DNA from 2 places in the Rhodoferax sp. SPJ4 genome. Region 1 is predicted to be linked to the other one. Evidence: predicted binding sites of a transcription regulator. Region 1 holds the regulator's gene; the other holds the start of a gene.
The links. Region 1 encodes NrdR, which represses ribonucleotide reductase genes. Its sites were predicted from a motif close to CACNANATNTNGTG; they were not measured.
Positions count from the first base shown of each region.

Region 2: a site for NrdR is predicted at 2,471-2,484, ahead of AC4BAR_RS01080 (ribonucleoside-diphosphate reductase subunit alpha). Genes of this name have one in related genera too.

Region 1 covers NZ_JBYZMN010000001.1:1,025,778-1,030,238, reverse strand. The annotation lists gene AC4BAR_RS05110 (lytic transglycosylase domain-containing protein) at 1-639, shown strand, start outside; ZMP/ZTP riboswitch at 691-824, shown strand; gene glyA (serine hydroxymethyltransferase) at 862-2,106, shown strand; gene nrdR (transcriptional regulator NrdR) at 2,115-2,564, shown strand; gene AC4BAR_RS05095 (GspH/FimT family pseudopilin) at 2,580-3,215, opposite strand; gene AC4BAR_RS05090 (type IV pilin protein) at 3,212-3,655, opposite strand; gene AC4BAR_RS05085 (pilus assembly protein) at 3,670-4,461, opposite strand, start outside.
Region 2 covers NZ_JBYZMN010000001.1:234,059-238,519, reverse strand. The annotation lists gene AC4BAR_RS01095 (ATP-binding protein) at 1-138, shown strand, start outside; gene AC4BAR_RS01090 (sigma-54-dependent transcriptional regulator) at 141-1,607, shown strand; gene ampD (1,6-anhydro-N-acetylmuramyl-L-alanine amidase AmpD) at 1,594-2,217, shown strand; gene AC4BAR_RS01080 (ribonucleoside-diphosphate reductase subunit alpha) at 2,586-4,461, shown strand, end outside.

The DNA of each region.
Region 1 (4,461 bases):
CGCGTCGCCCCCGAGCCCCTGGGCGCACTGGTGGCCGAGGCCTACCAGATCGGGGTCAAGGTCAAGGTCGAGCCCACGCTGCTGCTGGCCATCATGGCCATCGAGTCGGGTTTCAACCCGTTTGCCCAGAGCCCGGTGGGCGCCCAGGGCTTGATGCAGGTCATGACCCGGGTGCACAGCGACAAATACGACAACTTCGGCGGCGTGCACGCCGCTTTTGACCCGGTCACCAACCTGCGGGTCGGTGCCAAGGTGCTGCAGGACTGCATTGCCCGGGCCGGCTCGGTCGAAGGCGGTCTGCGGCAGTACGTGGGTGCCGGCGCCAACGGCGATGGCGGCTATGTGGCCAAGGTGATGTCCGAATTCGGGCGACTGCAGCAGGTCGCGTCGGGCCGGTCGGTGCCGATTGCGGCACCGCAGCAAGTGGCCGTGGTCGCCCTGCCCGCACCGGCTGCCGCCGCGCAAAGCGTTCATGCGATCGATCCCACCCTGGCGGAGACCGAGCCCAAGGCCGTTCCGGTGGCCCCGGCCCGCCCAGTGGTGGGCGCCCCGGCCAAGCCGGTGGCGGTCAACAAGACCCTGACCCCGCCCAAAGCGCTGCCCCAGGCCGCGCCAGACACCGCCATCGCCGCCTCCTGAGCCACCGCAAAGCCCCGGCTTCTGAGCAGAGGGCAGGCGCTCGGCTACACTTCAGGGGCACGCAACTGGCGATAGGCGCAACACCCGCACGGGCCGTTGGCGCTGACGTGGGGCCACCACTGGGAAGCGTGCCGTCGGCCACCGCCATGCGGGCCGGCGATCAGCCGTTCGCCTGGGCAGCCCTTGTTTCATGCAAGGACCACGTTCTGCAGGACTGCCGTCATGTTTCAACGCAACATTCTCATTGAGCAAACCGATCCCCAGCTGTGGGCCGCCATCCAGGCCGAGCACGCCCGCCAAGAACACCACATCGAGCTGATTGCCAGCGAAAACTACGCCTCGCCGGCCGTCATGGCCGCCCAGGGCACCCAGCTCACCAACAAATACGCCGAAGGCTACCCCGGCAAGCGCTACTACGGTGGTTGCGAGCATGTGGACGTGGCCGAGCAGCTGGCGATCGACCGCGTCAAGCAGTTGTTTGGCGCCGACGCGGCCAACGTGCAGCCGCATTGCGGCGCCTCGGCCAACGAAGCCATCTTCCTCGCCTTCCTGAAGCCCGGTGACACCATCATGGGCATGAGCCTGGCCGAAGGCGGCCACCTCACGCACGGCATGCCGCTGAACATGAGCGGCAAATGGTTCAACGTGGTCAGCTACGGCCTGAACGACAAAGAAGAAATCGACTACGACGCGATGGAGCGCAAGGCCCACGAGTCCAAGCCCAAATTGATCGTGGCCGGCGCCTCGGCCTACAGCCTGCGCATCGACTTCGAGCGCTTTGCCAAGGTGGCCAAGGACGTCGGCGCCATTTTCATGGTCGACATGGCCCACTACGCCGGCCTGATCGCTGCTGGCGTCTACCCCAACCCGGTGCCGTTTGCCGACGTGGTGACCTCCACCACCCACAAAAGCCTGCGCGGCCCGCGCGGCGGCATCATCCTGATGAAGGCCCAGCACGAGAAGGCCGTCAACAGCGCCATCTTCCCCGGCCTGCAGGGCGGCCCGCTGATGCACGTGATCGCCGCCAAGGCCGTGGCCTTCAAGGAAGCGCTGGACCCGTCGTTCAAGGTGTACCAGCAGCAGGTGCTGAAGAACGCCCAAATCGTGGCCGAGACGCTGACCCAGCGTGGCCTGCGCATCGTCAGCGGCCGCACCGAGAGCCACGTGATGCTGGTGGATTTGCGCGCCAAGGGCATCACCGGCAAGGAAGCCGAGGCCGTGTTGGGCAGTGCCCACATGACCATCAACAAGAACGCCATCCCCAACGACCCCGAAAAGCCCATGGTCACCAGCGGCGTGCGCATCGGCACCCCGGCCATGACCACCCGCGGCTTCAAGGACGAGGAAGCGCGTTTGACGGCCAACCTGATCGCCGACGTGCTGGACAACCCCCGCGACGAAGCCAACATCGCCGCGGTGCGTGCCAAGGTCAATGCCTTGACCGCCCGCTTCCCGGTTTACGGCTGAGCCTCCCGATGCGCTGCCCCTTCTGTAGCCACGCGGAAACCCAGGTGGTCGAGACGCGGGTGGCGGAAGACGGTGACTTCATTCGCAGGCGGCGCCAGTGCGGCGCCTGCGACAAGCGCTTCACCACCTACGAGCGGCCGGAAGTCAACTTTCCGGCCATCGTCAAAAAAGACGGCCGGCGCATCGACTACGAGCGCGTCAAGCTGCTGGCCTCGATGAACCTGGCGCTGCGCAAGCGGCCGGTCAGCACCGAGCAGGTCGACGGCGCCATCGAGCGCATCGAAGAAAAGCTGCTCAACCTGGGGCTGCGCGAGATCGCCTCCAGCCGGCTGGGCGAGCTGGTGATGCGCGAGCTGAAAAAGCTCGACAAGGTGGCCTACGTGCGCTTTGCCTCGGTGTACCGCAGCTTCGAGGACATCGACGAGTTCCGCACGCTGGTCGACGAGGTCAGCAAGTAGCCTCTGGCCGGGCGGTCAGCCAGTGCTGCAAGGCGTGGCACCGCTGCCAGCCCCCGGGTCGCAAAGGCGGGGCCGTCCCACCCGGCTGACGATGATGGCCCGCTCCCGCGGCACCATGCCATTGCTGGCCAGGGTTGTCAGCCACAGGCTGCCGTTGGGCGTGGTCGCACCGGCCTCGCGGCCCGGGTAGACCTTGGCAAAACCCAGCGGGCTGTACGAAAAATACGGTTTGGCAATGGCGAAAGGCCCCGAGGTCTTGCCGCTGCCGCTGACCACTGCCACCAGGCCACGCAAATCCGGCTGGGCCGCACAGCCAACCAGGGTGGCGCTGCCGCTGTACTGGCCCGAGTTGTCGTTGTCGACAAACACACACCAACCGTCGAGCCAGCTGAAGCGGGTGGCGGACGGGCCCTGGATTTCCTGCCAGGGCACCACCAGCACCGGCTTGCCCAGGCGCATGGCCTCCGACCGGGCCTGCAGCAGGGTGGACAGGAAATCGCTGGCCGCGGTGCTCAGCCGCTGGTTCAGCACCCAACTGCGGTAAGACGGCACGGCCAGCCGGATCAGCACCACCAGAATGGCCACCACAACCATCAACTCCACCAACGTGACCCCACGCCGACGGCCCCGCAGGTGAGACGGCGCCCTCATTTCCAGCATTTCTCCGGGTGGCTGCCCGAGCAGCCCTTCGCGCCGTCGCTTCGCAGGTGGATCGCCCCCACCTCGGTGTCGGTGTGCTGGGGGCTGCCGGTCACCGTCACACACACCGACAAAGCCAGCGCGCCGCTGCAGGGCCCGGCCGAGAGGGTGCAGGCGCTGCCGGCGGGCGTGTCACCGGAAAAGGTTTTCAGGTTCACCGCGGCGCTGCTGGCATAGGCCAGGTAGCTGTTGTGCTGGGTGTAGTGGCGCTCCTGCTGTTGCATGGCCTGCATCACCGCGCTGCGGCATTCGATGCGCTTGGCCCGCAGCACATGGCCCACATAGCTCGGGTAGGCCAGCTGGGCCAGCAAGGCCACCACTGCCACGGTGACCATCACCTCGACCAGCGTGAATCCACAGGGCTTCATGGCGGTGGTCAAGGGGTGGGACATGGTGGGGCTGAAGGCTATTGGAATTGGCTGATCTCGCGCCAGCTCATCCGCCCGCCCAGCTTGCTGACCGGGGTCCGGGTCAGCACCACGCCGCCGGCACCGGCGCTGACGGTGGTGACGGTGTCCGTGACCACATACCGTCCGGTGGCATCGCGGCTGGACCAGGCGGCCGTGCCCTCCATCAGCCCCACCGCAGCGCCCACATGGCCCAGCCCACCGTCGCCCGCGGCGCGGGTCAGCACCGTGGTGGCCAGCGACTGGCCCGACAGCGGGTTCAGCCGGTAGGTGTTGAAACGGCCCGTGGCCGCGCAGAGGTCGCCGCCGGGAAGGCTGGAATTCAGTGCCACCACCCCACCCAGGGCACTGGGATCGACCGTCAGGCGCTCTGCGCTGCCAGGGAAATCGGCATACCACCCACGGGCCTCGGCGGTGGACCGGCCGTAGTGGAAATCCGCCCCGCTGAGCGTGGCGGCCAGCCCCGCCGATACGGCCGGTGTGATGCGGCGGGCCACCAGGCCGTTCACGCCGGCCGTGCCGCTGCCGCTGGCGGCCCGCCTCAGTGTCTGGCCGTCGGCAGCGTCCCAGACGCCGTAGAGGCTTTGCGCGCCCGTGACCCAGGCGTCGCGGGACTCCAGCCACTGGCCGGTGCCAAACACCAGCTGGTGGCCGCCCTGCGGGTGCGGGCCGACCCAGGGTGCGACGGTGATGGGCTGGCGGCCGCCACCGCTGTCGGTGGCGACAAACAGCACCGAAGCCACCGCAGAACCGGTCCAGTTGGTAGACGGGCTGGACAGGTCGAACTTCCA
Region 2 (4,461 bases), 790 kb from region 1:
GCCACCATCGCCTACCGGCGCGGCCCGCTGCAGCAGGTGGAAGGCAACGACTTCTTTGTCACCTTCCGCGCCAGCGAGTCCGCACTCGCGCTGGACGACGCCATCATCGCCATCGACACCCAACAGTCCCTGCTCTGACCATGCCCATCACCGCCATGCCCGGCGCCCGCATCCTCGTCATCGACGACGAGCCCGACCTGCGCACGCTGTACGAGCTGACCCTGCTGCGCGAAGGCTATGGCGTCGAGGCCGCCGAAAGCGTGGCCGCGGCCCGGCGCATGCTGGCCGACGGCAGCTTCGACGCGGTGATCACCGACATGCGTTTGCCCGACGGCAGCGGGCTGGACGTGTTGCGGGTGCTGGCCCAGCAAGGCCGGGCCGAACGCTGCGTGATGATCACCGCCTACGGCTCGCCCGAAAACGCGGTCGAGGCCTTGAAGGCCGGCGCCTTCGACTACCTGACCAAACCGGTCGACCTGAAGCAGTTCCGCAGCGTGGTGGCCTCGGCCATCGAGCAGGGCAAACCAGCCCGCACCAGCCTGCGCCGCAACACCCCGCCCAAGCCGCGCAGCGAGCCGCAGCCCACGCCCTCGCCCGGCGGGGCGCTGGACAAGCTGGTGGGCGAATCGGCCACCATGCGCAGCGTCAAGTCGCGCATCGCCAAGGTCGCCGGCAGCATGGCGCCGGTGATGGTCTGCGGCGAGTCCGGCACCGGCAAGGAGCTGGTGGCCCGTGCCATCCATGCCTGCAGCCACCGCGGCCAGGGGCCGTTTGTCGCGGTGAACTGCAGTGCCATTCCGGAGAACCTGCTGGAGGCCGAATTCTTCGGCGCCCGCAAGGGCGCCTACACCGGCTCGGTGCAGGACCGCGAGGGCTATTTCCAGGCCGCCGGCGGCGGCACCCTGTTCCTCGACGAGGTGGGCGATCTGCCGCTGGCCATGCAGGCCAAATTGCTGCGCGCCATCCAGGAGCGTCAGGTGCGGCCGGTCGGCTCGACCCAGGAGGAAGCGGCCGACGTGCGCATCGTCAGCGCCACCCACAAGGACCTGGACGCCGAGGTGGCGGCCGGCCGCTTCCGGCAAGACCTGTACTACCGTCTGAACGTCATCGACATCGACCTGCCACCGCTGCGCGAGCGGCGCGACGACATCCCGGCGCTGTGTGACGCGCTGCTGCGCAAGATCGCCGCCGAGTCGGGTGTGCCCAGCCCGCCGCTCAGCGACCGGGTGCTGCAGCAGCTGATGGGACATCGGCTGACCGGCAATGTGCGCGAACTGGAAAACCTGTTGCACCGGGCGGTGGCCCTGGGCGACGACGAGGGCCTGTTGCCCGAGGGGGAACCCGCGGCCGCAGAAAGCCCCGCCGCCCCGGCGGACGGGCCCGTTGCCGCCTCTGCGGCCCCACCGGTGGTGGTGCCGGCCGACCTGCAGGCCTGGCTGGACCAGCAGGAACGCGCCATCCTGCTGCAAGCCCTGCAGGACAGCCAGTTCAACCGCACGCTGGCCGCCAGCCGGCTGGGCCTGAGCCTGCGCCAGATGCGCTACCGCATCGCCCGGTTGGCCATTCCCGTGCCCCATGGTGACGACGCCGGCGATGACAAGCCCTGAAGCCGCCTCTCCCCCGGCCCGACCGCTGTGGCGCGACGGCTGGTACCGCTGCGCACACGCCCTGCCCTCTCCCAACTTCGGCCCCCGGCCGCCCGGCCAGGCCATCGACCTGGTGGTGGTGCACTCCATCAGCCTGCCGCCGGGCGAGTACGGCGGCGGCAACGTGCTGCGTTTGTTCACCAACACCCTGGACTGGGACGCCCATCCCTATTACCAAGGCATCCGCGGCCTGCAGGTGTCGGCGCATTTCTTCATCGCCCGCACCGGTGCGCTGTGGCAATTTGTCAGCTGCGACGACCGGGCCTGGCATGCCGGCGCATCGCAGTTCGGCGGCCGTCCCAATTGCAACGACTATTCGGTGGGCATCGAGCTCGAAGGCCTGGAGGGCGAGGCCTTCGAGGCCGCGCAGTACGAGAGCCTGGCCAGCGTCTGCGCGGCACTGGCCATGGCCTACCCGCTGGGCCATGTGGTGGGCCATGAGCATGTGGCCCCGGGCCGCAAACAAGACCCCGGCGCCGGCTTCGACTGGCCGGGTTTGCAGCGCGCCCTGGGCTGGGCCGATCGGTGTTTTCCCCAGCCTGACCAGCCGGACGGCGCGACACCGGCCTGATCGCCGGCCTGAACCGCCCTCCCGCGTCGGTCCAGCGCGAGGCCTCGGCCCCAACAACAACGCGGCTTTGGCGCGCAAATCGGCCGCCAAGCCGCGCCAATTCTGGCCCTCGCCGGCCCTGACCGCACAGCACAAGGCACGGCGGGCCGTTGGCCAGTTTGCGGGCCGGCTCAGCGGACAAAATTCGCCCCTCAGCGGGCCCGACCGTGTTCGCGGCGATACACTACAGGTAGTGGCTTGTGCCGCCGCTACACCCCATATATAGTGTTTGTCATCCCACTGAGACAGACTTCAAAAAGAACACTTGGGAAGCGGCATTCGACCAGGCCGCGGCCCCATTCCCCAAGAACAACGACCGAGAGGACACCATGCAAATTGCCCCATCCAGCCCCGCCCCCCACCTGGCGCGCGCCACCAGCGACACGCCCTCTGCCCACACGGGTACCGTCAGCCCCTCGGTGCTGACGAACTACCAAATCATCCGCCGCAACGGCGCGGTGGTGGCCTTTGAGCCCAGCAAGGTGGCGATCGCGATGATGAAGGCCTTTCTGGCGGTGCACGGCACCCAGGGCGCCGCATCGGCCAGCGTGCGCGAAACGGTGGACGGCCTGACCCAGGCCGTGACCCGCGCGCTGGTGCGTTCGCGTCCCGGCGGCGGCACCTTCCACATCGAAGATGTGCAAGACCAGGTGGAACTGGGCCTGATGCGCGGCGGCCACCACGAGATCGCCCGCGCCTATGTGCTGTACCGCGAAAAGCGGGCCCAGGAGCGCGCCAAGCAGGCCGCCCCAGTGGCCAGCAACACCCCGGTGCTGCATGTGATCGACGGCGGCCAGCGGGTCGCGCTGGACATGGGCCACCTGACCCAGTTGATCGAATCGGCCTGCGAAAACCTGGGCAAGGACGTCAGCGCCGCGCCCATCCTGAGCGAAACCCTGCGCAACCTGTACGACGGTGTGCCCATGGACGAGGTCTACAAGGCCTCCATCCTGGCCGCGCGCACGCTGATCGAGAAAGACCCCGACTACACCTATGCCACCGCCCGTTTGCTGCTGCACACGGTGCGCCGCGAGGTGCTGGGCGGCGAGGTGCTGCAGCAGGACATGCACACCCGCTACGCCGAGTATTTCCCCGGCTTCATCAAGACCGGCGTGGAAGCCGAGCTGCTGGACGAGCGGCTGATGCAGTTCGACCTGCAGCGCCTGGGCGACGCGCTCAAGCCCGAACGCGACCTGCAGTTCGACTACCTGGGCCTGCAGACGCTGTACGACCGCTACTTCCTGCACGTCAAGAAGACCCGCATCGAGTTGCCGCAGTCCTTCTTCATGCGCGTGGCCATGGGCCTGGCGCTGGGCGAGATCGACCGCGAAGCCCGCGCCATCGAGTTCTACGAGGTGCTGTCCAGCTTTGACTTCATGTCCAGCACGCCGACGCTGTTCAACAGCGGCACGCTGCGTTCGCAACTCTCCAGCTGCTACCTGACCACCGTGCCCGACGACCTGGACGGCATTTACGAGTCGATCAAGGAAAACGCGCTGCTGAGCAAGTTCGCTGGCGGCCTGGGCAACGACTGGACCCGCGTGCGCGCCCTGGGCAGCCACATCAAGGGCACCAACGGCGAGTCGCAAGGCGTGGTGCCTTTCCTGAAGGTGGTCAACGACACCGCGGTGGCGGTGAACCAGGGCGGCAAGCGCAAGGGCGCGGTCTGCACCTACCTGGAAAGCTGGCACCTGGACATCGAGGAGTTCCTGGAGCTGCGCAAGAACACCGGCGACGACCGCCGCCGCACCCACGACATGAACACCGCCAACTGGATTCCCGACCTGTTCATGCGCCGGGTCATGGAAAAAGGCAGCTGGACGCTGTTCTCGCCCAACAACGTGCCCGACCTGCACGACAAGTTTGGCGCCGATTTCGAGAAGGCCTATGTGGCCTACGAGGAAAAGGCCGCGCGGGGTGAAATCAAGCCATCCAAGACGGTGCAGGCCTCGGACCTGTGGCGCAAGATGCTGACCATGCTGTTCGAGACCGGCCATCCCTGGATCACCTTCAAGGACGCCTGCAACGTGCGTTCGCCGCAGCAGCATGTGGGCGTGGTGCACTCGTCCAACCTGTGCACCGAGATCACGCTCAACACCAGCGACACCGAAACCGCGGTCTGCAACCTGGGCTCGGTCAACCTGCCCCGCCACCTGAAGGACGGCCAGATCGACCACGACAAGCTGAAGAAGACCATCACGGTGG